Linked DNA regions of [Eubacterium] eligens ATCC 27750. Each later gene encodes a partner of the first gene's protein in a complex. Links are inferred from orthologs where the notes say so. Each region holds a gene or a part of one and is shown on either strand. Other genes may lie near its edges.

Region 1 (15,411 bases):
CTCTTTTTTTTATGTATTATACAAATGCTTTTTTGGAATTTATAATGACAATATCAAATAATAGATGAGGAGAGCAGGTATGAAGACAGCAGTAGCAGGTTATCCAAGGATAGGAACATTAAGAGAGTTAAAGTTTGCATTAGAAAAATATTTCAGAAAAGAAATAAGTGCAGATGAACTGACACAGACAGCAAAGGAGTTACGAAAGACACACTGGCTTATACAGAAAGAGGCAGGAATTGATTATATCACAAGCAATGATTTTTCATATTATGATATAGTGCTTGATACAGCATTTTTACTGAATATAATTTCTGAAAGATACAATGAACTTGAGGTTTCAGAGCTTGATAAATATCTTGCAATGGCAAGGGGCTATCAGGGAGAGAACGGTGATGTAAAAGCCCTTGCAATGAAGAAATGGTTTAATACTAATTACCACTATATTGTTCCAGAGGTTGAGGACAGCACGCAGATAAGACTTACAGGTAATAAGCTGTGGGCAGAATATGCAGAGGCAAAAGAACTTGGAATTGAGACAAAACCGGTAATCACAGGTGTGTATACATTATTTAAGCTGTGCAGATTTACAGGCAAGAAGAAGGCAGATGATTTTATCAATGCATTTATTGAAGCATATAAAGATGTTTATAGCAAATGTGAAGCTGTAGGAATCCAGTGGCTTCAGTTTGATGAGCCTGCACTTGTACAGGACATGACAGAAGAAGACAGAGAACTGTTTGTCAAAATGTATAGTGATATTTTAGGTAAGAAGAAATCATGCAAAGTATTGCTTCAGACATATTTCGGAGACGTGAGGGATGTGTATGAAGATATTGTTAAGCTGTCGTTTGACGGAATCGGACTTGATTTTATTGAGGGAAAGAAGACAGCAGAACTCATTGAAAAATATGGATTTCCAAAGGACACGATATTATTCGCTGGACTTGTAAATGGAAAGAATATCTGGAAGAACCATTATGAGAAGACTTTGAATGTGCTTAAAAAGCTTGAAGATAAGGGAATACAGACGGTTTTATCAACATCATGTTCGCTGCAGCATGTTCCATATACATTAAAGCATGAGAATAAACTTTCGGATGAATATCTGAATTACTTCGCATTTGCAGAAGAAAAGCTTGTGGAATTAAAGGAATTAAGCGTGCTTGCCGAGTGTGGAAATATTGAAGAAGATGAAAGATTCAAGACAAACAGGAAGCTTTTTGCAGGTACAAGAAAATGTGATAATGAATCTGTAAAGAAAAGACTTGCGGAAGTTACAGAGGCGGATTACAGAAGACTTCCTGCAAGAAGTGAGAGACAGCAGCTTCAGAAGAAAGAATTTGCATTACCGAAGCTGCCTACAACTACAATCGGTTCATTTCCACAGACAAAAGATGTTAAGGCCAACCGTTCAGCATTCCGTAAGGGTGAAATCAGCGAAGAACAGTATGTTGAATTTAATAAGAAGAAAATTGAAGAATGTGTCAGATGGCAGGAAAAAATCGGACTTGATGTACTTGTTCATGGAGAATACGAAAGAAATGACATGGTTGAATATTTCGGTGAAGCGTTGGGAGGTTTTCTGTTCACAGAGAAAGCATGGGTTCAGTCATATGGAACAAGATGTGTTAAACCACCTGTTATATGGGGAGATGTTTACCGCAAGAAGCCGATAACAGTTGAGTGGTCTGTGTATGCACAGTCACTTACAGATAAGATAATGAAAGGAATGCTTACAGGTCCGGTAACAATTCTTAACTGGTCATTCCCAAGAGAAGATATTACAATCAAGGAATCAATTTCGCAGATTGCACTTGCAATAAGAGATGAGGTGCTTGACCTTGAAGCAAATGGAATTAAGATTATTCAGATTGATGAGGCAGCTTTAAGAGAAAAGCTTCCATTAAGAAAATCTGACTGGAATACAGAATATCTTGATTTTTCAATACCAGCATTCAGACTTACTGCAAGCGGTGTAAAACCTGAAACACAGATACATACTCATATGTGTTACAGTGAATTTACAGATATAATCCCAGCAATAGACGATATGGACGCTGATGTTATCACATTTGAAGCATCACGCTCAGACCTTCAGATTCTTGATTCGTTAAGAGAAAACAACTTTGAAACAGAGGTTGGACCGGGAGTATACGACATTCATTCACCAAGAATACCGTCGGTAGAAGAGATTACCCGTGCAATAAAGATAATGCTAACAAAGATAGACAAAGACAAGTTGTGGGTAAATCCAGACTGTGGACTTAAGACAAGAGGTGTGCCAGAGACAGAAGCAAGCCTTAAGAATATGGTTAAGGCAGCTGAGATTATCAGGGCTGGGTTGTAGTGTAGGCATTTGTGAGACTGGAGATGGTTTATTGTGAGGCGGCGGGGTGGATTGGACGTTGAAGTGGAGAAAGTCACAGAGGAAGTCCAAAAGGGACTAGAAAACATGTCGGATTGGACGTTGAAGCAGTGGGAAAGCAAGCAAAAGTCCAAACGGAATGAGAAAACGTGTCAGATTGGACGTTGAAGTGGAGAAAGTCACAGAAGAAGTCCAAAAGGGATGAAAAAACGTGTCAGATTGGACGTTGAAGCAGTGGGAATGCAAGCAAAAGTCCAAACGGAACGAGAAAGAGTGACGGATTGGATGTTGAAGCTCAGAAAAACACGCAAAAAGTCCAATGAACAAAAAACGCAACAAAAAGGGCGATGTCAAAACTGACATCGCCTTGAATTATATACAGTTTCCAACTAAAGAATCCTACACTCCGCTATAAGCACTATATCCGCCGTCAACAGGTAACACTATACCATTGACAAAGCTGGCTGTTTCATCGCTTGCAAGAAAGAGTGCAGCACCAATAAGCTCTTCAGGATTGCCAAAGCGTCCCATAGGTGTTCCGGCAATAATCTTTCTGGCACGGTCTGTATATGAGCCATCAGCATTGAATAAGAGATCATGATTCTGCTCGGCAGCGTAGAATCCTGGCGCAATTGCATTGCAGCGTATGCCGCTTTCGCCAAAATGTACAGCAAGCCACTGTGTAAGATTAAGAATAGCACTCTTGGCATTACCATAAGCCATAACCTTAGTAAGAGGAAGAATAGAAGTTACAGAAGCAATATTGATAATACTGCCACTTCTTTTTTCAACCATATCCTTAGTAAATACCTGAATAGGAAGAAGAGTTCCCATGTAATTAAGATCCATAACATCGCGTATTCTGTCTTCATCAAGATTCCAGAAAGAATAGTCAGAATCTTCTTTTTCTTTCTTTAACATCTCGATGGAAGTAATTGCACCAGGCTGGTTGCCGCCTGCACCATTAATGAGAATATCACAGCTGCCGAGTTCATTCTTAATAGTTTCATAAGCAGCTGAAAGCTCATCTTTATTAATTACATTGCAGCTGTAGCCTTTAACAGTAACATTTTTGTTATATTCATCCAGAGCATCTTTAGTAAGCTTCTCAGAAACAGAAGCAAGCTTTTCTTTGTTACGTCCGATTATTGCAACCTTAGCACCGCATACGGCAAGTCCATATGCCATGGCTGAGCAGAGAGTTCCGCTTCCTCCGGTTACAATAGCAGTTTTACCTGAAAGATTAATATTAAATGGTACCTTCATTTTACTTAAGAAAATCCTCTCTCATAGGATTGAATACATCACAGAGGATTCCTTCTTCAAGACATGTAACACCATGGGTTACGCCAGAAGGCATGTATACGCTGTCGCCCTGATTAACGATTTTAGTTTCATCACCGATAGTGAATTCAAAGCTTCCCTTAGCAACATAAGTAATCTGCAGATGCTTGTGGCTATGGAAATTGCCCTTAGAACCTTTTTCAAAATGAATCTCGCACATCATAAGGTCATCAGAGTAGCATAATATTTTTCTTGTAACACCAGGTTCGCAGTTAGTAGCTGTAACATCTTTGTTAAATGTAAACATATATAATACCTCGTTTCTATATTATTGATTGTTTGTATGTATATATTAAACTTTTACATCAAAAAAAACTAGCATAATTATCAAACTATGTTATATTAAATACAGATATATTGTTTAAACATTTTACATGAAGGGGGTGCACATTAAGATGATGATTAACGGCGTTAATGATATGAATAGAAATCTGTCTGTTAATGTAGCAGGTGTTGATACACAGGATATAAGCTCTGCAAGACTTAAAGCAATGAAGCGTTCCGGACAGGTGGAATGTGAAACATGTGCGAACAGGGAATATAAGGATGGTTCAGATGAAGTAAATGTTTCATTTAAGAGTGCAGCACATATTGACCCGTCAGCAGCGGCCACAAAGGTTATGGCACATGAACAGGAGCATGTTTCTAATGCGAACAGGAAGGCTGCCAGTAAAGATGGCGAAGTACTGAATGCGACAGTTACACTTAAAACGGCTGTCTGTCCAGAGTGCGGAAGGTCGTATGTGTCAGGTGGTGTCACAAATACAGCAATTAAATATCCTGCCACATCTTACGGACAGAACCAGAAATCAGCAGATTATCCTGAATTTGCGGGTAAAAATGTGGATTATGCAGGATAATTGATGTATGAGCGTGGAATAAAGTATGGAAAAAGTAACGGAGAATAGTAGTTTTATGTATACAATATGGCTTGTGCTGGCACTTATATGCATGGGATATTATATAGTGTGTGCAACATACGCAGGGGTAGGTTCATCATTTATATTTATATGGCTGCTGGGTGCTGTCTTTTTTGGATTAGTATTTGCAGTGAGAGTATTAGAAATCAAAGGAATAATTCATGTGGCAAAGGTCTTAAGAATTTGCTTTATAGTGATAATGGCAACTGGTGCGTCTCTTTTTATTTTTATAGAAGCACTGATAATTAAAGGAATGATGGCAAAGCCAAAGGATAACTGTGATTATATAATAGTACTTGGCTGCCAGATAAGAGGTGACCACATAACAAGGTCACTTAAGAACCGGTTAGATGTTGCTGTTTCCTATGCAATAGATAACCCTGATACCACAATAATAGTATCAGGCGGCAGGGGAAAAGGTGAAAATACAACAGAAGCATTTGCAATGTATAATTATCTTGTATCTAAAGGAATAGATGGCTCACGCATAATACAGGAAGATAATTCAACAGATACATCAGAGAATATGAAGTATTCAGTACAATACATAGAGAATACAGATTCACTGGTTGGCATAGTAACCAACAACTTCCATATAGCAAGAAGCCGCCTTCTTGCCAGACATGCAGGATTAAACAATACCTGTGGAATGCCAGCAGAAAGCGACCATGTACTATTCATAAACTATATGGTAAGAGAAGCAATCGGAATAGTAAAAGATTTTGTGTTCGGAAATTTTTAAGAATTTATTATTTATATATAAAAAAGAAGTACCTGTATTTTAGTCTGATAACCAAATTATTACGAACCCGGTGTGCAAATGGCAGCATTTACTTACACAAGGTGAGTAATATCTGAGGTTATCAGACTAAAATACAGGTATTTCTTTACATATATTAATGATAAAACCTCTGTATTTCATTGATTAAAGAATAAGTCTGGTTATATCCATCGTTATACATTGAAAGAATCTTATTAAAGTCCTTTTCAATCTTTCCAAAGCCCTTGCTTTTAGTAGGGCGGATAACGAGGCAGCGGCCTTCTTTTTCGTAGCGTTCAAGACGCTTTAAGCACCGGTTGTAACGTTCAGCACGAAGAAGAATATCACGCTGAATTTCAGGATATTTAAGGAAAGCTCTTGCAAGGGTCCGCACTGAACTTGTTGTCTGCTTCTGATAGCCTGCTTCACGGGTAAGAACAACAACAACTCTGTCACAGCCATCTTCAAATGCTTTTTCAAAAGGTATGGAATCACTTAAACCACCATCAAGGTAAGGTGTCCCATCAAGATATATAAGAGGAAAAGCCAGTGGGAGAGCACATGTTGCCCGTAAAAGCTGGTTGGTGCGGTCATATCCTGTGAATGTTTTATATTCAGGTTTTCCGGTGAGTACATTAGTTACAACACATTTGAAAGTACCTTTATATCTGTGAAATGCATCATAATCATAAGGCACAAGTTCATTTGGAATAGTGTCAAATGTGAAATTAAGCCCATAAAGAGAACGGTTATCCCTGTGTACCATGTTACTAAGTCCCACATAACGTTTATCATTTCTATAATCAATAAGAATCTTTAAGTTTCTTCCAATCTGTCCTGATGCCATGGATACGCCGTATGCAGCGCCGGCTGATACACCAATCATGTAATCAGGCATAATTTTATTTTCTAACATGGCATCCATAACACCGCATGAAAATATGGTTCTGAATGCGCCACCTTCAAATACAATTCCTGTTTTCATAATCTGACCTTTCTGAATAATAACTTTATACAAAATGTGTATGATATTTTTATAAAAGCATTTACAATGAATTATTGATTATATTTTCGTATTTAATCAGCATATAGTCAATAAAAATCTATGTTTTTGGCTATATTTGTTAAAAATGGGTTGCTTAAAGGCATTTTTTAGTGTACAATTTCTATAAAATATGGGCGGAATTGATATATATGTTTCCCCATATAAGTTGACAAGGAGACAGAAATAATGGACGCAGTAGTAAAGTATATTGACGGACTTCTGGAAAAAAGCACACCAGATGCTCCTGTATGGAACATTGAAAAGATTAAGCAGGGCCTTAAGTCAAAGTGGAACTATATTGATGGCTGTATGATTAAAGCAGTTCTTCAGATGTATGACTTAACCAAGGATGAAAAGTATCTTAAGTTTGCAGATGATTTTATAGATTACAGAGTCTTTGAAGATGGTACAATAGATGGCTACAGCATTGGTGAGAAGAATATTGATAATGTTAATGCTGGTAAGACTTTATTTGAATTATATGATCTTACAGGTAAGGAAAAGTATAAGAAGGCAGCAGATTTAGTATATTCACAGATAGAGATTATGCCTAGATGCCAGAATGAAGCAAGAAGCTTCTGGCATAAGGATATATATCCTAATCAGGTATGGCTTGATGGTCTTTATATGGGACTTCCATTCTATCTTGAATATGAGACAAGATACAATGACAGAAAGAATTACTCTGATATTTTCGGACAGTTCAAGTTCGTAATTGAGAATATGAGGAATCCTATTAACGGACTTTATTTCCATGCAATGGATACAAGCAGGGAAGCATTCTGGTGTGATAAGGTTACAGGTTTATCACAGCACAGCTGGTTAAGAGCTATTGGCTGGTATACAATGGCGCTTATTGATACACTTGATCAGGTTGATAATAAGGACCATAAGTATGATGCTGAATGCAAGATGCTTGAGGATGCATTTAAGGATCTTGTCGATTCAATGCTTAAGTATCAGGATGAGAGTGGTATGTGGTATCAGGTAGTTAATTATGGTGGTATGGATAAGAACTATCTTGAGACAAGCGGAAGTTCAATTATGGCATATGCACTTCTTAAGGCTATACGTCTTGGATATCTTTCTGATGATTACGCACAGTATGCCAAGAAAGCAATTGATGGCATCTGTGAAAGATACCTTAAGACTAATGAAGATGGTTCATTATCACTCGGTGGTATCTGTCTTGTTGCAGGACTTGGTGGTAATGGAAGAAGACCTGGTACATATGACTATTATATGTCAGAGCCAATCGTAGAAGATGATGCCAAGGGTGTAGGACCATTCCTTCTTGCATATACAGAGCTTTTAAGATACGAGAATAAATAACAGGCAGAATAGAGAACATAATAAAACGGGGTCTTACAGCATATGTCTGGGACTCCGTTTTTTATATATCTGAAGGAGATTAATTATGAAGAAACCATATATAACATTGGAAGAAGCACTTGCAGCAAGAGAAGAAGGAAGGAGAAGCGTTAAATTCCTTACAGAGGCTAATGGATGTATCAATGGCTGTTGTTCAGGAGTTACAATATGTTCAGAAACAGAGTTTAATCCAGATCCTGGATTTCATGATGACCAGGAGGGATTTTTTGTGTTGGAAGGAAATGGATTTGTCAGGCTTGACAACGAAGAGTTTGAGGTTAAAGCGGGGGATTCATTCATAGCATTACCGGGTGTAAGACATACAATGAAAACGGTAGATTCAGAAAAGCCATTGAAGGTTTTCTGGTTTCATAGTGGAATCTGACCAGATATATTTTGCGGCTGGCTTGATGGGGAGCCGATATGGAGGTTGCAATGTTTGATGAACTAAGCAGTGAAGATGAGAAGAAGAAATGGCTGTTTAAAGAGAATATAAGGCTGCAGGAATTAAGCAGAAATCTGGAAGATGAGAGAAAACTCATTGAGATTCAGATGGGAATGCTTCAGAGACAGCAGAGTAAGAATATGCTGCTAAAGAAACAGCTTGAGAGTCAGAGAGATTTATTTGAACAAAAATGGAATATTCTGGAAAGGGAAACAAGACAGCTTGCAATTGATAAAGATAAGTTCGAGCGGGAAAAGCTTATATATAAGGACAAGGTTTACCGTGAGGCAAGGCGCAGTATGTCCAATGCTGAAAATGTAAAGATATTCTTTAAGGGTGTTGAGGATACAGCATCCTTAAAAAAGCGTTATAAGGCGCTTTTAAAGATATATCATCCTGATAATATGCATGGAGATAAAGAACTTTTACAGGCAATTAATACAGAATATGAAAGATTATCAAGATTTTATCTTGGAACATAATAAAAAATGATGTATAATAAGCGTTAGTTTTGTAAAACAAGGCAGAAAATAAGGAGGAATATATGTTTAAGATTAACGATAATTATTTAAAGCTTCCAGGAAGCTATTTATTTTCAACAATCGGTAAGAAAGTAGCAGCTTATCAGCAGGCTAATCCAGATAAGGAAATCATCAGACTTGGTATTGGCGATGTTACACAGCCATTAGCACCGGCAGTAATTGATGCATTACATAAGTCAGTTGACGAGATGGGACATGCCGAGACTTTCCACGGATATGCACCAGATCTTGGATATGAATTCTTAAGAAGTGCAATTGCAGACCATGATTACAAGAAGCGCGGATGTGATATATCAGCAGATGAGATATTCGTATCAGATGGAGCAAAGTCTGATTCAGGTAATATCGGAGATATCTTCTCAGTAGATAATAAGATTGCAGTATGTGACCCTGTATATCCTGTATATGTTGATACTAATGCAATGGCAGGAAGAACAGGAGATTATATTCCAGAGAAGCAGGCATGGAGTAATGTTGTTTATATGCCTTGTACAGCAGAGACTAACTTTGCACCAGAACTTCCAAAAGAAACACCAGATATTATATATCTCTGCTTCCCTAACAATCCAACAGGTTCAACAATCACTAAGGACGAACTTCAGAAGTGGGTTGATTATGCTAATAAGGTTGGTGCTGTTATTATCTATGATGCAGCATATGAAGCATACATTTCAGAACCAGATGTTCCTCATACAATATATGAGTGTGAAGGTGCAAGAACATGTGCAATCGAACTCAGGTCATTCTCTAAGAATGCAGGATTTACAGGTGTAAGACTTGGCTTCACAGTTATTCCTAAGGATCTTAAGTGTGGAGATGTAACACTTCACAGCCTCTGGGCAAGAAGACATGGAACTAAGTTTAACGGAGCTCCTTACATTGTACAGAGAGCAGGCGAGGCAGTTTATTCAGAAGCTGGACAGAAGCAGACAGGTGAGCAGATTGCTTACTACATGAACAATGCAAAGACAATTCTTGAAGGACTTAAGTCAGCAGGATATACAGTATCAGGTGGTGTTAATGCACCATATATCTGGTTAAAGACTCCAGATAAGATGACAAGCTGGGAATTCTTCGATTACCTTCTTGAAAAGGCTAATGTTGTTGGTACACCAGGTTCAGGATTCGGACCAAGTGGTGAAGGATACTTCAGACTGACAGCATTTGGTTCATACGAGAACACAGTTAAGGCACTTGAAAGAATCAAGGCGCTTTAATCAGTAATATAATAGGTATTAATAATAAAAATGCTGTGCGTTAACAAGATGATGTTAATGCACAGCTTTTTTTATAAAATTAATTAGCTTTTTTAGTTTCGTCTTTCTTCTCAGGTATAATCTTTACAATAACAGATTCAGCTCTGTTAGAAGCAACCTTTTCGACAAACATCCAGACATTACCAACAGTGATTTTATCACCGGCTTTAGGAAGTCTGTCAAGTCTTTCAACGATAAGTCCACCAACTGAATCGTTATCTTCCGACTCGAGCTTAGTACCAAGCTCATCGTTTAAATCGTCAAGCTTAAATGAGCCATCAACTCTGTATGTAGTATCATTAATCTTAGATAAAGCTTCCTTTTCGTCAGTATCATATTCATCACGAATTTCACCAACAATCTCTTCAAGCAGGTCTTCGGTAGTAATCATTCCTGATGTTGTTCCATATTCACTAAGGACAATGGCAATGCTTGTTGAACTTAACTGCATTTCCTTAAACAGGTCAGAAGTATTCTTCTGCTCAAATGTAAAGAATGGCTTTCTGATAATGTTCCTTATGTTAAATGTATCGTTATCAGAAGGATTGACAATTAAATCCTTAATATTAAGAATGCCAATTACATTATCAGGTGTATTCTCATAAATAGGAATACGTGTATACATTGTCTGCCTGAACAGAGAAATTATATCATCATATGATGAGCTGACATCAGCAAGAGTCATATCAATCCTTGGAATCATAACATCTTTAGCTGTTGAATCACCAAAATCAAAAAGGTTATTAATGATTTTCTTTTCATTAGATTCAATTACACCTTCCTGCTGGCTTACATTAACAATGGTTCGTATCTCATCCTCAGTAAATATATCTTTCTTCTTGTTATTGTCAATTCTTAATAACCATAAGAAGAAGCCTGCAAGGTGGTCTACTATGAATATAACAGGTGTAAGAACAATCATAAGCACCCATATTATAGGAGCATAAGCCATTGCCATATTAGTGGCATACATGTTGGCTGTATTCTTAGGTGTAATCTCACCAAATATAAGAACAAGAAGCGTAAGAACACCGGTAACAATACCTGTCGCTTTATTACCCCATACACTGATTGTAAATGATGTAGCTAATGCAGAACAGCTGATATTGACTATGTTATTGCCAATAAGAACAGCAGAGAGCATCTTTGCCGGCTGGTCAATAATCTTAATTACAAGAGCAGCCCTCTTATTACCCTCTTCAACTAAAGACAGCACTTTGATTCTGTTCACAGTGATAAATGAAGTCTCTGCAGATGAGAAAAATGCTGATAAAACCAATAAAATAACAATTGCAATAAGTTGGATGATACTATCCGTATCCAAGAAAAATCCCTCCAGTCATAAAATTAAAATATTTCTTTTCATTCTACAGTACGCACATTGTGCCGTCAAGTGCTATTAAAGAAAACAGGAGATAATCATAAGATAACATTTTTAATCATACAATTAATAAAAAGAGGACAACAAGGAAATCAATGGATTATATAAGAAAAATGGTGAAATCTCTTATTGCAGGATATGTAATAACGCTGCTTATGCTCGGACTTCTTACATATCTTATGAAAAAATTTATACTTGATGAAAAAGCAGTTGATAATATTATATTTGGAATATATGTGGCAGGAAGCTTTACTGGTGCAATGCTTAGTGCATGGATGATAAAAAGGAGGAGAGTGGCTGCAGGAATTATATATGGAGCAGTGTATATTACAGTGTTATTGGTAATAGCTGCAATAATGAAGAAACAGGCACCGGACAGTAGTAATAATATCGCCATGTCAGTAGCTGCATGTGTGGCTGCAGGGGCATTTGGTGGATTTTTCAGTCCATAATGTGGGTAATGATAATAACAAATAATTTTTTTGTGAAAAATTTTAAAAAATAAAAAAGGAAAAACACATGTTTTGTTGAATAATTAAATTGTGAGCTTTAAAATTAGTGTTTCAGTGCGGGAGGCACATACAGATGAACATTAGAGAGGAACAGGAAAAGAGGGAACATCTGATATTCAGCCCATATGCAAGCTTTTCTGACGAGTCAAGAGGACGCGACAGAGATGAAGAACCATGTCCTATGAGGACTATATATCAGAGAGACAGAGACAGAATTATTCATTGTAAGACATTCAGGCGTTTAAAGCATAAGACTCAGGTGTTTCTTGCACCAGAGGGAGACCATTATAGAACAAGACTGACTCATACCTTAGAGGTTGCCCAGATTGCAAGAAGTATAGCAAGGGCACTTAATCTTAATGAAGATCTGACAGAAGCTATTGCATTGGGGCATGACCTTGGACATACACCTTTTGGACATGCAGGTGAGAGAACACTTAATTCTTTATGTCCAATGGGATTTGCTCATTACAAACAGAGTATAAGAGTTGTTGAATTTCTTGAAAAGGATGGTCAGGGACTTAATCTTACATGGGAAGTGCGTGATGGAATATTGAATCATAGAACATCAGGCAATCCATCAACTCTTGAAGGAAAAGCAGTAAGACTATCAGATAAGATAGCGTATATTAATCATGATATAGATGATGGAATAAGAGCAGGGATATTGAAGGAAAGCGACATTCCTTCAGAATATACTGATGTTCTTGGTAATTCAACCAAGGAAAGACTTAATACCATGATTAGCGATATTATAATGAACAGCATAGGAAAGAATGATCTTGTAATGTCAGAGCCTGTACATAAAGCAATGACAGAATTAAGAAAATTCATGTTTGAAAGTCTGTATCTTAATCCGACAGCTAAAAGTGAGGAAGCGAAAGCAGATAAGCTGATAACAGAATTGTACAGATACTATGTTGCGAATACAGACAAACTGCCGGATACATATAAGAGATTTATAACAGAATTTGACGAAAGACCGGAGCAGGTTGTGTGTGATTATATAGCTGGCATGAGTGACCAGTATTCAATAAGTAAGTTTCAGGAAATCTTTGTACCAAAGGCCTGGAAGGGATGAAGTAATGTATTCGAGAGAAGTAATAGATGAAGTAATATCCCGGAATGATATTGTTGATGTTATATCCGGGTATGTCAAATTGAAAAAGAATGGAAGTTCATATACCGGACTATGTCCGTTTCATAATGAGAAATCACCATCATTTTCGGTTTCAGGACAGCGGCAGTTATATCATTGTTTTGGATGCGGCGCTGGGGGTAATGTCATAACATTTGTAATGGAATATGAGAATATGACATTCTTAGAGGCAGTTAAGATGCTGGGAGAGAGAGCCGGAGTTGCACTGCCGCAGACGTCTATGTCAGAAGAAGACCGCAAAGAAAGAGGGATAAGAGACAGGCTTTTAGAGATTAATAAGATTGCTGCCACATATTATTACAGGCAGCTTAGAAGTGAGAATGGGAAAGCCGGACTTGATTATCTTAAGAAGCGTGAATTGTCTGACAGTACGATTAACAGCTTTGGACTGGGGTATGCAACACAGTCAACAGGTAATCTGTACAAGCTGTTGAAGGACAAAGGTTATGATGATGATATTCTGAAGGAATCAGGACTTTTTACTTATGAGAGAGGCATTCATGAAAAGTTCTGGAACAGAGTAATTTTTCCAATTATGGATATTAATAATAAGGTCATAGGATTTGGTGGACGAGTTATGGGTGATGCCAAGCCAAAGTACCTTAATTCACCGGAGACAAGATTGTTTGACAAGAGCCGCAATCTGTATGGACTTAATATAGCAAGAACGTCAAGAAAGCCTAACATGATAATATGTGAAGGCTATATGGATGTTATATCAATGCATCAGGCGGGCTTTAACCAGGCGGTTGCGTCACTTGGAACGGCACTGACACCGGGACATGCAAGGCTGTTAAAGAGATATACAGATAATGTGCTTATAACTTATGACAGTGATGAGGCAGGAGTTAAGGCGGCACTTCGAGCAATACCGATTCTTAAGGAAGCAGGGCTTTCAACGAAGGTAATTAATATGCGGCCATATAAGGATCCTGATGAGTTTATTAAGGCTATGGGTGCAGAGGCATTTCAGGAAAGAATTGATAATGCAGAGAACAGCTTTATGTATGAGATAGGAACCATGTTAAGAAATTACGACAGGGGGGATCCGGAAAGCGAGACTGCATTTGAAAGAGAGGTTGCAGCAAAGCTTGTTACATTTAAAGAAAAGCTGGAACGTGATAATTACCTTAAAGCAGTGTGCAGGCAGTTTATGATACCAGAAGATGGCATGAGGCAGATGGTATCAAGACTTGGTAATCAGGAAGGGATTATTTCAAGAAATGCAGGTGCAGGTACTCCGCAGCCAACTGTTGAGCGTAAGCCGAAGAAGAAGCGTGAAGATGGTTTAAGACAGGCAGAGAAAATGCTTCTTACATGGCTCATAAGTGACAGGGACATATTTGATAAGGTTGCAGGTTACATTAAGCCAGAGGATTTTATTGACCCGTTATTTTCGGGTGTGGCAGAGAAAGTATATGAACAGTATGGGACAGGAAATATAAGTCCTGCTGCAATTATAGCTGATTATGCAACAACAGAAGAACATACGGAAGTCGCAGCAATGTTTTCGGCAGACCTCGATGAGAGCCTTAATAATCTGGAAAGAGAAAAGACTCTTAATGACATTGTTATCAGAATTAAGGCTAACAGCCTTAATCATGAACTTAATAAGACTGTAGATCCGAAGCGTATGCAGGAGATAATAATTGAACAGCAGAAGCTGAATCAGATTCATATTAAGTTATAAATATATAGAGCGTGTTACGCGAAGAAGAATGGAGAAGAGAAATGGCTAAGAAAATGGTAGAAACATTAGAAGAGAATGTTAAGGAGACTAAGGAAGAAAAGACAACAGAAAAGAAGACTCCTGCAAAAAAAGCAGCAGCAAAGAAGACAACTAAGAAAGATGAGATTAAAGAAGAAGTAAAAGAAGAGACAGAAAACAGTGACGCAGATGATGCAGAAGCACAGGAAGCTAAATTCTGGGAGAAGATAGAGGGTATTCTTGCAATAGCCAAGAAGAAAAAGAATGTACTTGATTATCAGGAAATTATGACATATTTTCAGGATACAGATTTTGAAGCTGACAGAATGGAGAAGGTATTTGAAATTCTTGAGCTAAAAAAAGTAGATGTAAGAATGAATGATGTACCTGATGAAGATGAGGATATTATTCTTGATGATGAAGATGAGATTGATATTGAGAAGATAGATCTTTCTGTTCCTGATGGAATCGGTCTTGATGATCCAGTAAGAATGTATCTGAAGGAGATAGGTAAAGTACCTCTTCTTAGTGCTGATGAAGAGATTGAATATGCCAAGAGAATGGAAGAAGGAGATGAGGAAGCCAAGAAAAGACTTGCAG
Region 2 (15,251 bases), 1.3 Mb from region 1 along the record:
TAAAACATATGTAGATGCGATAGCAAAGACTGCTGTTAAGACAACAACAATAATTCCAGTTGAGTCAATGCAGATTTTGTCTGAAGGAACAAGCACAGGTAACGCATTTAAACCAAATTTGTATAGAAATACAGTTATAATTGCTGGTATGGCAAGTGCAGTATGTATATTTATTGAACTTGTTGTGTGCCTTATATTATGCGCATTTAAGAAAAAAGAGGATCACAGTGATGATGAGTATGAATATGAAGCAAGATTTGGAAGATATGTTTATCCAAGGCAGGAGTTAATTGATTCAGAACAGCACAGATTACCACACGACAATACCAAGAAGGCTGGTACGGATGATATTTTAGCAGCATTTGATGACGATGACGATGATGATGACAATATAGATTTTCTTACTAAAAATGCGGTTGATAAGCATGACGAAACTTTTAAAAAGGAAGCAGCTGTTGCAAGAGAGTCCGAGTCTGAGCCAATATTAAATCAGGAAATAAAGATTGAGTCAGAGACCGTTAGTAAACAGGAAGCACCAATAAAGGTAGAGTATGAATCAGAAGTAAAGGAAGAAGCAGAGCCTGAGCCAGAGGCAGAACCGGAAGTGCAGGTGGAAGCAGAACCTGAGCCAGAGGCAGAACCGGAAGTGCAGGAAGAAGCAGAGCCGGAGCCAGAGGCAGAACCGGAAGTGCAGGAAGAAGCAGAGCCGGAGCCAGAGGCAGAACCGGAAGTGCAGGTGGAAGCAGAACCTGAGCCAGAGGCAGAACCGGAAGTGCAGGAAGAAGCAGAGCCGGAGCCAGAGGCAGAACCAGAAGTGCAAGTGGAAGCAGAGCCTGAGATAGAAGCAGAACCAGAAGTGCAAGTGGAAGCAGAGCCTGAGATAGAAGCAGAACCAGAAGTACAGGAAGAAGCAGAGCCGGAGCCAGAGGCAGAACCGGAAGTGCAGGAAGAAGCAGAGCCGGAGCCAGAGGCAGAACCGGAAGTGCAGGTGGAAGCAGAGCCGGAGATAGAAGCAGAACCAGAAGTACAGGCAGAAGCAGAGCCAGATGAGGCAGAAGATGTGATTGCAAAAGCATTTGCAGTACAATCAGAGGAAGATGTCGTAGAACCAGAGCCATTTATAGAACCAGAACCTGTATTTAATGTAAAGATTCTCGGAAGAATAGTAAAGTAATATATAGGGGAGGAGGAATACAGGATGTTTAGTGTTAATATTGATAAGATTGTTGATATGACTGATAATGAAAGAAAATGTTATGAAGAACTGGTAAAGACTCTTAAATCTGAGTTGGGAACAAGCAAGTGTCTGGCTGTTACAAAAGATGGACTGAGTGCATTTAAAATTGCATATAGTTTTGTTGCAACGGGTGAGAAGGTATTGTTTATAGATGCAGATATTATGTCTGAGATTTTCCTTGGGAAATACAAACTTGGTAAAAATCTTAAAGGTGTTGCAGACTTTATGCGTAATCCAGAAAAGCAAAATGATCTTATATGTAAAACCAATAATGCAGATATGGACATTATATTTACAGGTGTTTTAGATGATGGTGTTATATCTGAAGATGAAGAAGAAATGATGAAGAAGCTTATATTTATCTATTCAGCGGATTATGACAGGATTGTAATGAGTTCAGATGAAGAGGGAAGAATAGCTAAATACTGCGATGGAACAGTCATTATCTACAACGAAAGTGAATTCGGTGAATATGCAGCACAGAATTACAAAAATGAGTTGGAAAGTAATAAATGTAATGTGTTAGGTGTGGTAATTAATGAATAATGTTGATAAGTTTATTAAATTAGTGCATGAATGTGATAATATTGTTTTTTTCGGTGGGGCGGGAGTATCTACAGAGAGTGGGATTCCTGATTTCAGAAGTCCGGACGGATTATATAACCAGAAATACAAATATCCACCAGAAACGATTATCAGTCATTCTTTTTACCAGAGATATCCAGAGGAATTCTATAGATTTTACAAGGATAAAATGCTTTATCCTGACGCAAAGCCTGGAATTACACATCTGGCATTGGCAAAGCTTGAAAAAGAAGGAAAGCTGAAAGCAGTTGTTACACAAAATATTGACGGACTTCATCAGAAAGCTGGAAGCAGCAATGTAATTGAACTGCATGGATCAGTGCTTAGAAATTATTGTGAAAGATGTCATAAGTTCTATGGTATCGATAAGATAATTAATTCTGAAGGCATTCCAATGTGTGACTGCGGTGGAAGGATAAAACCTGATGTTGTATTGTATGAAGAAGGCCTTGATGATAACAATGTAACAAATGCTGTGAATTGTATAAAACAAGCAGATATGCTTATAGTCGGCGGTACATCTCTTGGTGTATATCCAGCGGCAGGACTTATAGATTATTATAGGGGAGACAAGCTTGTTCTTATTAATAAGTCAGCAACACCTTATGACAACAGGGCTGATATTCTTATAAATGCACCACTTGCAGATGTATTTAAGAATTTTATGTGATTAATATATAACGGAGATTGTGAATGGCGGGTATTATTCCATACGAACCTGGTGATATTGTAGAAATGAAAAAAAAGCACCCATGTGGAAGCAGCGAATGGGAAATTCTTAAGGCTGGTGCAGACATTAAAATGAAGTGCATGGGTTGCGGTCATGAAGTTATTATTAAAAGATCACTGGTACAAAAAAATACAAAAAAATTAAAAAAGGCTTGTAATTAACTTCTGGATATGATAAGATTTTGTCTTGTGATATATTTTTAATCCTTGTTCCTTCATTTACATTTATATGTATAAGGATAGAAGGGACCAAAAGACCAGAAGGAGGTGCGACGTAGATGAATAAGTATGAATTAGCATTAGTTGTTAGCGCAAACGTCGAGGATGAAGTAAGAACAGCTACTATCGAGAAGGTTAATGAGTTAATTACTCGTTTCGGTGGTACTATTACAGATCCAGGCACAAGCGAGAAGAAGAAGCTTGCATACGATATCCAGCATATGAGCGAAGGATTCTATAGTTTCATTAAGTTTGAAGCAGAAGCTGCTGCTCCAGCTGAGATTGAAAGCAGAATCCGTATCATGGATAATGTATTAAGATTCTTAATCGTTAAAGACGGAGAGTAATTTATTAATCCCGATTTTTAAAGATGACGTTTGACTTGCAACTCTTTATAGAAGAGGAGATAAAGTATGAACAAAGTTATTTTAATGGGAAGATTGACAAGAGAACCAGATGTAAGATATTCACAGAATGCAGAAGGTTCTATGGCAGTTGCCAGATATACATTGGCTGTAGACAGAAGACGTGGAAGAAACAGTGATAATGAGCAGTCTGCTGATTTCATAAGCTGTGTTGCTTTTGGAAGATCAGGAGAATTCGCTGAGAAGTATCTTCATCAGGGAACAAAGATTGTTGTTACTGGCAGAATCCAGACAGGTAGTTATACTAACAAAGATGGTCAGAGAGTTTATACAACCGATGTAGTTGTTGAAGAACAGGAATTTGCAGAAAGCAAATCCGCAGCAGCAGGTAATGGAGGAGACTCTAATTATGCTGCGTACACACCATCAAGACCAGAACCAAGCCAGGCGGCTGGAGATGGATTTATGGCTATTCCTGACGGAGTAGATGATGAGGGTTTGCCTTTCAACTAAGATAGGAGGTAAAAACCATGCCAGATAAGAAGGCTGAGAGACCAGAGGGTCAGATGAGAAGAAGACCAATGCGTAGAAGAAAGAAAGTTTGCGCATTTTGTGCAGATGCCAACAAGGTATTAGATTATAAGGATGTTGCTACACTTAAGCATTATGTTTCTGAGAGAGGAAAGATTCTTCCAAGAAGAATTACAGGAAACTGTGCAAAGCATCAGAGAGCTCTTACTGTAGCTGTTAAGAGAGCAAGACATGTAGCTCTTCTTCCATATTCAGTAGACTAATATATATTAAGAATACGAGCCGTAGCAGGTTTCCCTGCTACGGCTTTTTTTGTAAGCAGTGAGCCGTGCAATCCAGAATGTGCTTGCACAGATTCTGGATTATACGGCGAGCGCCAATAATGAACAACGAAGGTCGAAGACCGGGAGTTGTGAATTATCAAGGCTCGGGAGTAGCGAAGCTACGGAGAGACTTGGCTTACAAAGTATGCTGCCCGCAGCAGTGAGCCGTGCAATCCAGAATGTGCTTGCACAAAGTATGCTTGTAGTATATTTGTATACATGATATAATTATTCTAATTCGATTATGGAGATGGGTATTATGCCAGATAATAAAAATGGGAAAAAAGCATTTAAATATAGTGGACTTTTAAGGTCTTTTTTTGCATGGCCTTTGTATATTGGTGCAATTCTGATTATAATATGTACTGTTATGTTCTGCATTAATGTTATGGCAGCAACAATTATAAGTATTTTTATGGTTATATATCTGCTGGCGTGCGGATTGATGTATTTCTACTTAAGACCAAGAATAATGTATGGAATGGTTGAATTTGCAGCCAATTATTCTCAGGTTCAGAAGCAGCTTTTATATAATCTGAGTGTGCCATACTGCCTTTTGGATAATAATGGAAATGTTATGTGGACTAATAAGGCAATGCAGGACTGCATAGGAATTAAGAAGGATTTCAGAAAGAATATCAATACTGTTCTTCCAGAAGTTACACCAAGTATATTTCCAGATAGTGAGATTGGATTTAAGGAGATACGACTTACATTTCAGGACAGGGATTATAAGGCTGAATTAAAGAATATTGACGCAGATTCTATAGCAGAGGGTGTTGATATAATAGAGAAAAGCATGGATTCTTCAATGTATGTAATGTATCTTTTTGATGAGACTGATATTAATACATATATACAGAAGTTAAAGGATGAAAGATTCGTTGTGGGACTTGTGTATATAGATAATTATGAGGAAGCCCTTGATAGTACTGACGATGTAAGAAGGTCGCTTCTTGCAGGTCTTATTGATAAGAGGGTTAATAAGTATTTTTCTCCGGGTTCAGCAATTGTAAGAAAACTGGAGAAGGATAAATATATTGTTGTTTTCAGATATAATTTCTTAGAGAAGCTTATGCAGGACAGATTCAGCCTGCTTGAAGAGATTAAGAGCATTAAGATTGGTAATGAGATGACTCTTACACTCAGCATGGGTATAGGAACGGGTTCGGCAGAGTATTCTAAGAATTATGATGTGGCTAAGGCAGCGATGGATCTTGCTCTTGGACGAGGAGGAGACCAGGCGGTAGTCAAGGATGGTGAGAAGATTCTTTATTATGGTGGCAAGAGTCAGCAGATGGAGAAGAATACAAGAGTTAAGGTGCGTGTTAAAGCTCATGCATTAAGACAGATTCTTGATAATAACAGTAATGTGCTTGTTATGGGACATACACTTGCGGATATTGATGCATTTGGTTCAGCTCTGGGTATATATGTTATTGCTAAGAAGCTTGGCAAGGAGGCACATATTGTTCTTGGAGAGGTTACAAGCAGCGTACGGCCTTTTGTGAACAGATTCATAGGCAAGGAAGAGTATCCGGATGATATGTTTATAAAGCCAGAGGATGCGTCTTCCAGAATAAATGCATCAACAGTAGTTATTGTTGTTGATGTTAACAGACCACAGAGAACAGAGTGTCCAGAGCTTCTTGAAAAATGCAAGACAGTTGTTGTATTTGATCACCACAGAAGACAGAGTGACACAATAACAGGAGCAGTTCTTTCGTATGTCGACCCATATGCGTCATCTGCCAGTGAGATGATTACAGAGATGATACAGTATGTTGATGACAATATTAAGCTTAAAGCATTTGAGGCAGATGCACTTTATGCCGGAATTAATATTGATACTGACGGATTTAACAGTAAGTCAGGACCAAGAACTTTTGAGGCAGCAGCATTCTTAAGAAGACATGGTGCAGATGTAACAAGAGTAAGAAAAATGCTTCGAAGTAATATGAATGAATATAAGGAGATTGCAAAGGCTGTAAGCCGTGTGGAGATTTATAAGGACGCATTTGCAATATCAATATTTAATGGCGATGGAATTGACACACCAACTGTTGGCGGTGCCAAGACAGCCAATGATTTGCTTGATATATCTGGAATCAAGGCGTCTTTTGTTATCACTCCTTACGAGGATAAGATATATGTGAGTGCAAGGTCTATAGATGAGGTTAATGTACAGCTTGTTATGGAAAAGCTGGGCGGAGGTGGTCATATGAGTATTGCAGGAGCTCAGCTTACAGATTGTACAATTGATCAGGCAGTTAATAAAATTAAGCTTACACTTGATAATATGATTAAGGATGGTGAAATTTAATGGATGTTATTTTATTAGAGGATGTTAAGACATTAGGAAAAAAGGGACAGATTGTTAAGATTAATGACGGTTATGCAAGAAATTATGTGCTTCCAAAGAAGCTTGGAATTGAGGCAACAGCAAAGAATCTTAATGACCTTAAGTTAGCCAGGAAGAGAGAAGAAAAAGAGGCAGCAGAAGAGCTTGCAGCAGCAAAGGAGCTTGCGGCTAAGATTAAAGAGTGCACAGTTACTGTTTCCATGAAAACAGGCGAAGGTGGAAGAACATTTGGAACTGTTTCAACTAAGGAAGTTGCAGAAGAAGCTAAGAAGCAGTTAGGTCTTGATATTGACAAGAAGAAAATGAAGCTTGATGTGCCAATTAAGGCTTTAGGTAATTACATTATCCAGATAAAGCTTCATAAAGATGTAACAGCTGAGCTGACTGTTAAGGTTGTTGAGAAATAAATATATAAGATACATTTGTAAGAAGGGGAATTACTATGGATGAGTCAGTGGTAACACGGGTGATGCCTAACAGCATTGAAGCTGAGCAGTCTGTTGTTGGTTCAATGATTCTGGACAGACAGGCAATTATAACTGCCGCTGAAATCTTAAGGCAGGATGATTTCTACTACAGGCAGTATGGAACTATGTTCCAGACGATGGTAGACATGAATAACGAGGGAAAACCTGTAGATATAGTTACTCTGCAGGCAAGATTGAAGGAGACAGATGTACCGGCTGAAGTCTATAGTATAGAGTTTGTAAGAGAACTGTTATCATCAGTGCCAACATCGGCTAATATAAGACAGTATGCGGGTATTGTTAAGGAAAAAGCAGTACTCAGGAATATCATAAGAGTTAATGATGATATTGCCAATCAGTGTTATGCGGGCAAGGAAAAGACTGAAGATATACTTGCTGATACTGAAAAGAAGATATTTGAGCTTGTTAAGAATAAGGGTGGAAAGGAATATACACCTATTGATAAGGTTGTTCTTGAGGCACTTGACAGAATATCTGCGGCAGCAAAGACTAAAGGTGCTGTAACAGGTGTTCCTACAGGGTTCAAGGACTTAGATACTTATCTGTCAGGTCTGCAGCCGTCAGATTTTATTCTTGTTGCAGCCAGACCTTCAATGGGTAAGACCGCATTTGTCCTTAATGTTGCTGAAAATGTAGCTATCAAGCAGCAGATTACAACAGTTGTATTCAGCTTGGAGATGTCTAATGTCCAGCTTGTAAATCGTATGTTATCACTTGAATCAACAGTGGATGCGGACAAGATAAGAAAAGGACATCTGGATTCTAATGACTGGGGCAAGCTTATAGAGGGTGCGGACAGCATTGCCAAGTCGAAGCTTATAATTGATGATACGCCGGGTATCTCAATCGCAGAATTACGTAGTAAATGCAGGAAATACAAGATGGAGAATAATCTTGGACTTATTATTATCGATTACCTCCAGCTTATGAGTGGCAGTGGAAGCGGACGTTCTGAGGGAAGACAGCAGGAAGTATCTGACATATCCAGAGCGTTAAAGGCACTTGCGAGAGAGTTAAATGTACCAGTAGTAACACTTTCACAGTTAAGCCGTGCAGTAGAGCAGAGACCAGACCACAGACCTATGCTTTCGGATCTTCGAGAGTCAGGAGCTATCGAGCAGGATGCCGACGTTGTTATGTTCCTTTACAGAGATGATTATTACAATAAGGATACAGAGCAGAAGGGTATTGCAGAGATTATTATTGCCAAGCAGCGTAACGGTCCTATTGGAACTGTTAAGATGGCATGGCTGCCGGAACAGACAAGATTTGCAGATCTTTCAAGAGACTTAAGACAGTAATTGAACATGCAAAAAAAACCCCGAATCAGTATTAAACTGGTCCGGGGTTTTATGTAAGTACCGTTCAGGTACATTGAACACCATCTGGTGAACATTAATCTGTATCTTGTTCAGACTACTGTGGGTTAGGAGCGCCAACTGGACATGTTCCAGCACAAGCACCACAATCAACACAAACATCAGCGTTGATTTCGTAATGAGCAGCACCCTCGCTGATTGCTTCAACAGGACATCCTGCTGCACAAGCACCACAACTGATACAATCATCATTAATTACATATGCCATAGTATATATCCTCCTTAATAATCTCTTTATTAACTGCTTTGGCAGTCGCTTTAGTGATATTATACGATAGCCTTTGATAAAATTCAATATGAATTTTTATCAATAAAATACATTATTGCTGTTAGGTATAACTAACTTGAGATAGAATAGTAAAGCAAAATTAGTGTATTATTGACATTTATCCGGGGCAATATTATAGTAGGTATGTTGAGCGGTACAAAAGTACCGATAATATTAACCTAATAACAGGAGGTCAGTATGACAAGAATTACTAAGGACACTACAATTGGAGAAGCTCTTCAGATAGATGCAGGAATTATACCTATTCTTATGGGAATTGGTATGCATTGTGTTGGATGCCCATCATCAGCAGGCGAGACATTAGAGGAAGCTGCTATGGTTCATGGTATTGATCCAGATATGCTTATTGAGGAGATTCAGAATTATCTTCAGTCTATTGGATAAATACAGACAATGAGTGATAATAACAGAGCCGGAGCATTAGATTTAATTGCTCCGGCTCTGTTATTATAGTCTGCTTAGAATATGAATGGCATGTTCTTTTACAATACATTCACAATGCTCTGAAAAGAAACCTGTATAATTATCGAATGCAGCTTCTTTATTACCATATTCAGAAAGAATGTTGCATACTTTATTAAAATCTTTAGAAGATGTTTTGTTTTTGGAAATTGTGAGATAATAACGCTTATCAGATGGATTCTTATAAACAGAGTTATTATCGTGGTAAAAGCGGTTAATTATCCGGGCAGCACTACTGATATCATCAAGTGAACCGAATGAAAACACTCTGACAATATGGCTGGATGCTTCTTTAACAGTAGGTTTGTTTTCTGAGGTGTCAGACTCACCGGATTTTTTGCCGGAAGTTTCTTTATTATTAAAATACTCCTTAACACGGTCTAATATATTCATAAGATTATCTTCTGAAATGTTATTATCTTCCTCAGTAGCGGCGCTTTCTTCATCAAGTTCTTCGTTAGCTTTAGGAGGAGAATAGGATGAGTAGCCGTTGCTTTCAATTGTCTCTATATCATCAAAATCAAAGCCGTCATCATCATCAGAATCTGACGGTGAGAAACGGGAAAAACGGGTATCAAGTTCTTCAGGATTATCAACTTTAGTAACAATAAGAACAATACATTCTGCTGAAACAGGAATTGCCTCTATCATTAAAGGAGTGTCCTCTGCTTCAAAGCCTAATTCATACGATGCCTGCTGCATCATATCACGAAAAAGTTCTTTCGCTTTATCGCTGCCATAGGCAAGCTCGTTGATTTTCAAATGTCTTGAAGCCAGATCGGACTTGTTAAGTGTGCATCTGATCTGATTTTCATTAAGTCTTTCTATTTTCATAAGCCACCTCTGACTAAATTTGTTAATTATCGTAAAGATATAATACCCATTTTTTATGGATATGTAAAGGCGGTGTAAGAAAGCAGTAGTAAAATAAATATAAATTTTTTGAAAAAATATATTGAAAATTAAATTATTATAGTGTATCCTATGTTTAGGAGATGTTTTTCATGTATCGTCGTAAGAGGAGGTGGATAACCGATTTTACGAGAAATATGAAATCATTAAGGAACTTGCAAGTTCCAATCATTCTAAAATTTATCTGGTAAGGCATGTTATACTAGATGTATATCGTGTAGCCAAGATATTTACGGGCAGTCATGAGGAATCAGAACGACTTCTGAATGAGGCCCATCTTATTAAGAATTTGAAACATCCCCACATTCCTGTAATTTATGATATTGAACAGAATATTGGAGAAGATAATGATAGTATCTGCATTATCGAAGAATATATTGATGGTAAATCTTTGCGGCAATATGTTAATGATGAAACAGAGACTAATGGCTGCCTGGATATCCATGAAATATGCCGTATTGGCATAGAATTGTGTTGTATACTGGAATATCTTCACAGCTTTAATGGTGAAGGAATATTACATATGGATATTAAGCCTGATAATATTATGCTTGATAATTACGGAAAAGTTAAACTTATAGATTTTGACAATGCAGTCATTGCAGGATGCGGTATGCAGGTAAATAATGGAAGTCTGTTATTTGCAGCACCTGAACAATACTCAGGTGAAGATGCCGTGGAGCAGTCAGATATATATAGTGTGGGAATGGTCATCCTATTTATGATTTCTCATGGAAAAATCAGGACATATGAGAATCATAACTTATCAGGAGCAGCTGAAAGATATTCAGTATTGTATCACTTAATTAACAAATCACTGCATCATCAATGGGGATTGAGGTATGAAAGTGTTACATTGGTTCGTGAAGAACTGGAATCTATAATGAAAATGGGTGGCGGTACATTTGAAAAACTCTCTTATGTCATTCAGGTTGCAGGAGAAAAACCCGGTATAGGTGTTACTAATGCAGTTATGAGTATGGCACATTTTTTTCGGAATAATCAATATGATTGTGTTGTTGTTGATAAATCTGGTAACGATTATCTGCACAGGGAAATTGTGAGGAGCACATTAATGCCAGAAGGATTTTATCTTTATGATAATATAAAAGTTATACCGGATTATTATAATGCAATATCTGTAAATGGAGTGAGAAGCAGAATTGTAATTATAGACTGCGGATGTGATTTTAATAAGAGCAGAGAGGTTAAAATTACGGATATTACTGGGGATAATTATACATGTATACGGGTTTTTATAGTTGGAAAGGCTACACATTGCAGCGGGAAGAAGATGGATGATAAAGATATTATTATGCTGAACCTTGTAGGGGCAAGACAATTTTATGAACTTGTAAACAGTGTGTATAAAGGAAAGAAATGTTATAGAATACCATGCATATATAACTGGAATGAAGCAAATCCTATATTTGACGAAACAATGAATGATTTCTTACAGGATAACCTTACAGGGATAATGAAAGGTTACAGACCTCACAGAATAAAGGAGTGTATTGGAAGGCTATATGAAAAAGTTAGAAATTTCAGGGTTATTAAGTGGTTTAGAAAAAAGAAGAAAAAGCAGGAACACAGCTGTAATAAATTATAAGACTGTCGGACTGATTGGATTATGCAGCGGTGCCGGAACAACACAGCTTGGTGTTATGCTTGCAAATTATTTCTCTAATGGACTTCATCTGAAAACAGCTATCGTAAGTTCTTGCTATGATGATGCTTTTGACAGAATAAAAGAAGAAGTGCAGACTTGTAAGGTGAAGAATTATGCAGGTAGCAGAAAAGGATTTTCATATAAGGGGATAGACTTCTTTAGTGGAGTAAGACAAGGTTTCGTCCACATCATTACAGAATATTATGATGTGGTGATAGTAGAGGTGAATCTTGCAGATATGAAGGACAGACTTGCTGATGGTTTAAGGGATGTAATGTCTTGTGAGTGCCGGGTTCTTGTTGGATCAATGGTGCCATGGAAATATGGCGAGTGTATTAAAAGGCTTGGAAGAATAAGACGGATTTATAGTATAAAAAATATGCCGGTTGTTTCTATGACATGGCAGGAAAAAAGGGCAAAAAACATGGAACGTGAATTTGAACTTAAAGCATATAAAGCGCCAATGCAGATGGATCCTTTTGAAATGAATGGAGAGGCTGTCATGATGCTTAAGCGGGTAGTAACTTAAAAGTTTATTTATGCAGTAAAGCATCTGGAAAGTCAATAATATATCACGAATACGGTCTTATGGAATACCTTTGCGTACGACCGCAGGCACATTTTTATGATTGATTGGGCAATTATAAAGGTGTGCCTTTTTATTGCATGATTTATATGCATAGTGGTACAATTATAATAATAATGTGCAAAGGAAAGGCAGAGAAATGAATAAAAGTACGGCAGGAAAGAAAAGAATTGTTATTGTAGCTGCATTTGTAATACTGATTGTGGTTATGGCAGCAATGTTTATGATAGTAAGATATACACCGACAAAGGAAAAGATGAACGGTTATGTTTTTTTAACCTGGATAAATCCACAGATAAAACAATGGTTATTATAGATGGAAAACAGTATTCAGATACCGGAGTTGTGACAGATGGAAGACATTATCTGCCACAGGAATTTGTTGCAGATAATATAAATGCCGGATTTTATTATGATAAAGAATCACAGGCTGTATTATATTCAGATTCATCATATATGTATACATATATGAGTGGTAAAAATGTATACACGGATGATACAGGAAAGACATATAATACAGATTATCCGGTTGTGATTGATATCAATGGAGAATGCTTTATTGCATGGGAGTATATTGCAGAGCATACAGATTGTGAATACGCTTATGGAAGTGAACCGGAAAGAATTAATATCAGTATTGAAAGAGAAAACAAGCAGTGTGTTACAGTTAAAAAGAAGTCTGCTGTAAGATACAGGGGAGGAATTAAAAGTCCTGTTCTTGAGTATGTGCAGAAGGGGGACAGATTAGTTTACGAGGATGACCTTGACGACTGGATAAAGGTAACAACTGCGACAGGTTATACAGGATATATAAAGAAAACAGAGGCATCAGATACATTTGAATATATAAGAGAAGAAAAGAATTATGAGACTCATAATTATAATATGAAAGATGACAAGGTTACGCTTGCCTGGTTTCAGGTAAGCGGAGTGGCTGGCAATTCAGGAATAGACAATAATATTGCTACAGCGTCAGGTGTTAATGTGCTTGCACCAACATGGTATTCAGTTACAGATTCATCAGGCAGTATGTCATGTTATGCATCGGCCGGGCTGGTTAACAAAATGCATCAGAGAGGAACAGATGTATGGGCACTTGTAAGTGATTTTGATACAAATGTGGATTTTGCAGCACTTTATTCAAGTAAGAAGGCAAGAACCAATATGGTTAATACACTTATTAATGATGCTGAAAAGTATGGATTTGACGGAATTAATCTTGATTTTGAGAATATTAAGAGCGCATATGCCAAAGATTATCTGCAGTTTGTAAGAGAATTGTCAATTGCATGTGAAAGAAAAGGTCTTGTGTTGTCAACAGATAACTATAAACCGGAGGCATATAACAGATGCTATAATTTAAAAGAACAGTCAAGATTCGTTGATTATGTTATTGTAATGGCATATGATGAACACTATGCAGGAACAGATGCCGGTTCTGTAGCTTCACTTCCATTTGTAAAGGAGGCAGTTGAGGCTACAGTACAGCTTGTTGGCAAGGAACATGTAATAGCAGGTATTCCATTTTATACAAGAATATGGACAACAACAGATGGAAATACAACAAGCAGGGCTGTTGGTATGCAGGCAGCAGTTGACCAGTTAAACAGTGATGGACAGGTTGCATTGTGGAATGATGACTGTGGACAGTATGTTGCTTCATATACTGTAGGAAATTCCACAAGACAGATATGGTTTGAAGAAGAGAAATCAATAGAGGCCAAGATGCAGATTATACAGGAAAATAATGTGGCAGGTGTTGCAGGCTGGAAGTTAGGTCTTGAGAAGTCATCAGTATGGTCAGTTATCAGCAAATATAATAAATAAAAGTAATATGCATAAACCTTCTGTAATAAATTAGTAGAGAATTACAGGTTTCGGAGTCGTTATGCCAGAAAAAGCTGATATAAGCAGGACACTTCTTCTGCCGTTTATGTCAATAATACTTCTTGTTGCTGTTTACATGACAGCCAATGTACTTCTTCCATTAAAGGCCAATGGCAAAGGCAGCAAAGAAAGTGAAGATGTGCAGGAGAGACAACATTTGTCAGATGATGCAGGTGATGGTGAAGTCGTTGAGATGAATATTAATTTTTCTGAAAAATGTATTGTTATTGATAGTGGGCATGGTGGCGCAGACCCAGGTAAAGTAGGGGTTGCGGGAACAAATGAAAAAGAGATTAATCTTGCAATTGCAAAAAAATTACAGGAACGGCTTGAAGATGCCCAGATTAATGTTATTATGACAAGGGACACGGATGATGATTTAAGTGTGGAGTCCGATAAGAGTAAAAAGAAAGCTGACCTGGAAAGAAGATGTGATATAATCAATAGCAGTGGTGCTGATATGGTAATCAGTATCCATCAGAACAGTTATGTCACACCTAAGGCAGAAGGTGCACAGGTATTTTATTATAAGAAGTCTGAGGAAAGTAAAAGAATAGCGCAGATAATGCAGGGGATTCTTGGTGAGAAGTTAGGTACAACAAGGCAGATTAAGTCAGATGTTAATTATTACATACTGCTTCATTCCAAGCTGCCGACAATTATATCAGAGTGTGGTTTCTTGTCTAATCCGGAAGAGGAGCAGAGACTGTGTACGGAAGAATATCAGGAAAAAGTGGCTGATGCTCTGTATTGTGGTATAATAGAATATCTGATGATGAATATGAAGTAATGAAAGCTGGCGAAAGGTTTTATGGAAACAATAATAAAGAAGATAACACACACAGAAGAAGATAAGAAAATATATGAACAGGCAGGACAGATTCTAAGAGAGGGAGGGCTTGTGGCATTTCCTACGGAGACTGTATACGGACTTGGTGCGGATGCACTTGATGCAAAAGCTTCAGCCAAAATATATGCAGCAAAGGGAAGACCTTCTGATAATCCGCTTATAGTGCATATTGCAGATGTTAATGCATTGTATGACTTAGCCAAAGAGGTACCAGATAAGGCACTTGTGCTGGCAGAAAAATTCTGGCCGGGTCCGCTTACAATGATTCTTAAGAAAAAGGATAAAGTACCTGATTCTATAACAGGAGGTCTTGGAACGGTTGCTATAAGAATGCCAAGCCACCCTGTTGCGGCAGAACTTATAAGAAGCTCAGGAGTA

The links.
Region 2: the proteins of dnaG (region 1) and dnaB are in contact, whole or in part, in a crystal structure (PDB 2R6A), measured with the Geobacillus stearothermophilus proteins. The link is inferred for [Eubacterium] eligens ATCC 27750 from one-to-one orthologs. Residues at the interface, in WP_049624496.1 of Geobacillus stearothermophilus: Lys456, Leu457, Leu458, Pro459, Ala460, Asn463, Ala464, Leu467, Leu535, Leu536, Ile537, Ala538, Gln544, Glu545, Asp548, Tyr549, His552; in WP_033016901.1 of Geobacillus stearothermophilus: Ser13, Glu15, Ala16, Gln18, Glu91, Leu92, Asp94, Ala95, Val96, Pro97, Thr98, Ala99, Ala100, Asn101, Tyr104, Tyr105, Ile108.

Annotation. Positions count from the first base shown.
Region 1 is NC_012778.1:661,790-677,200, forward strand. What follows is about bases 12,428-15,411. They hold dnaG (DNA primase), read left to right. Parts: upstream 12,428-13,029; coding sequence 13,030-14,793; downstream 14,794-15,411. Other genes in these bases: EUBELI_RS03230 (deoxyguanosinetriphosphate triphosphohydrolase), read left to right, coding at 12,428-13,025; rpoD (RNA polymerase sigma factor RpoD), read left to right, coding at 14,835-15,411. Also shown: metE (5-methyltetrahydropteroyltriglutamate--homocysteine S-methyltransferase), read left to right, coding at 80-2,350; EUBELI_RS03175 (SDR family oxidoreductase), read right to left, coding at 2,768-3,634; EUBELI_RS03180 (cupin domain-containing protein), read right to left, coding at 3,636-3,959; EUBELI_RS03185 (hypothetical protein), read left to right, coding at 4,108-4,572; EUBELI_RS03190 (YdcF family protein), read left to right, coding at 4,598-5,374; EUBELI_RS03195 (patatin-like phospholipase family protein), read right to left, coding at 5,529-6,377; EUBELI_RS03200 (glycoside hydrolase family 88/105 protein), read left to right, coding at 6,624-7,769; EUBELI_RS03205 (cupin domain-containing protein), read left to right, coding at 7,855-8,193; EUBELI_RS03210 (J domain-containing protein), read left to right, coding at 8,232-8,735; EUBELI_RS03215 (LL-diaminopimelate aminotransferase), read left to right, coding at 8,798-10,012; EUBELI_RS03220 (HlyC/CorC family transporter), read right to left, coding at 10,092-11,375; EUBELI_RS03225 (TIGR04086 family membrane protein), read left to right, coding at 11,528-11,884; more of EUBELI_RS03230, read left to right, coding at 12,018-12,427. UniProt on the Escherichia coli protein: RNA polymerase that catalyzes the synthesis of short RNA molecules used as primers for DNA polymerase during DNA replication.
Region 2 is NC_012778.1:2,008,298-2,023,548, reverse strand. The notes cover bases 6,143-8,966. They hold dnaB (replicative DNA helicase), read left to right. Parts: upstream 6,143-6,793; coding sequence 6,794-8,140; downstream 8,141-8,966. Other genes in these bases: EUBELI_RS09360 (adaptor protein MecA), read right to left, coding at 8,955-8,966; EUBELI_RS09365 (DUF1858 domain-containing protein), read left to right, coding at 8,685-8,891; EUBELI_RS09370 (DUF362 domain-containing protein), read right to left, coding at 8,256-8,426; rplI (50S ribosomal protein L9), read left to right, coding at 6,312-6,758; EUBELI_RS09385 (DHH family phosphoesterase), read left to right, coding at 6,143-6,312. In the rest of the region: EUBELI_RS13720 (YveK family protein), read left to right, coding at 1-1,174; EUBELI_RS09415 (non-specific protein-tyrosine kinase), read left to right, coding at 1,199-1,783; EUBELI_RS09410 (NAD-dependent protein deacylase), read left to right, coding at 1,776-2,492; EUBELI_RS09405 (DUF951 domain-containing protein), read left to right, coding at 2,516-2,713; rpsF (30S ribosomal protein S6), read left to right, coding at 2,830-3,117; EUBELI_RS09395 (single-stranded DNA-binding protein), read left to right, coding at 3,184-3,648; rpsR (30S ribosomal protein S18), read left to right, coding at 3,666-3,929; more of EUBELI_RS09385, read left to right, coding at 4,249-6,142; more of EUBELI_RS09360, read right to left, coding at 8,967-9,803; EUBELI_RS09355 (serine/threonine protein kinase), read left to right, coding at 9,994-11,490; EUBELI_RS09350 (hypothetical protein), read left to right, coding at 11,408-12,079; EUBELI_RS14395 (hypothetical protein), read left to right, coding at 12,276-12,452; EUBELI_RS09345 (glycosyl hydrolase family 18 protein), read left to right, coding at 12,440-13,963; EUBELI_RS09340 (N-acetylmuramoyl-L-alanine amidase family protein), read left to right, coding at 14,025-14,813; EUBELI_RS09335 (L-threonylcarbamoyladenylate synthase), read left to right, coding at 14,835-15,251. UniProt on the Escherichia coli protein: The main replicative DNA helicase, it participates in initiation and elongation during chromosome replication. Travels ahead of the DNA replisome, separating dsDNA into templates for DNA synthesis.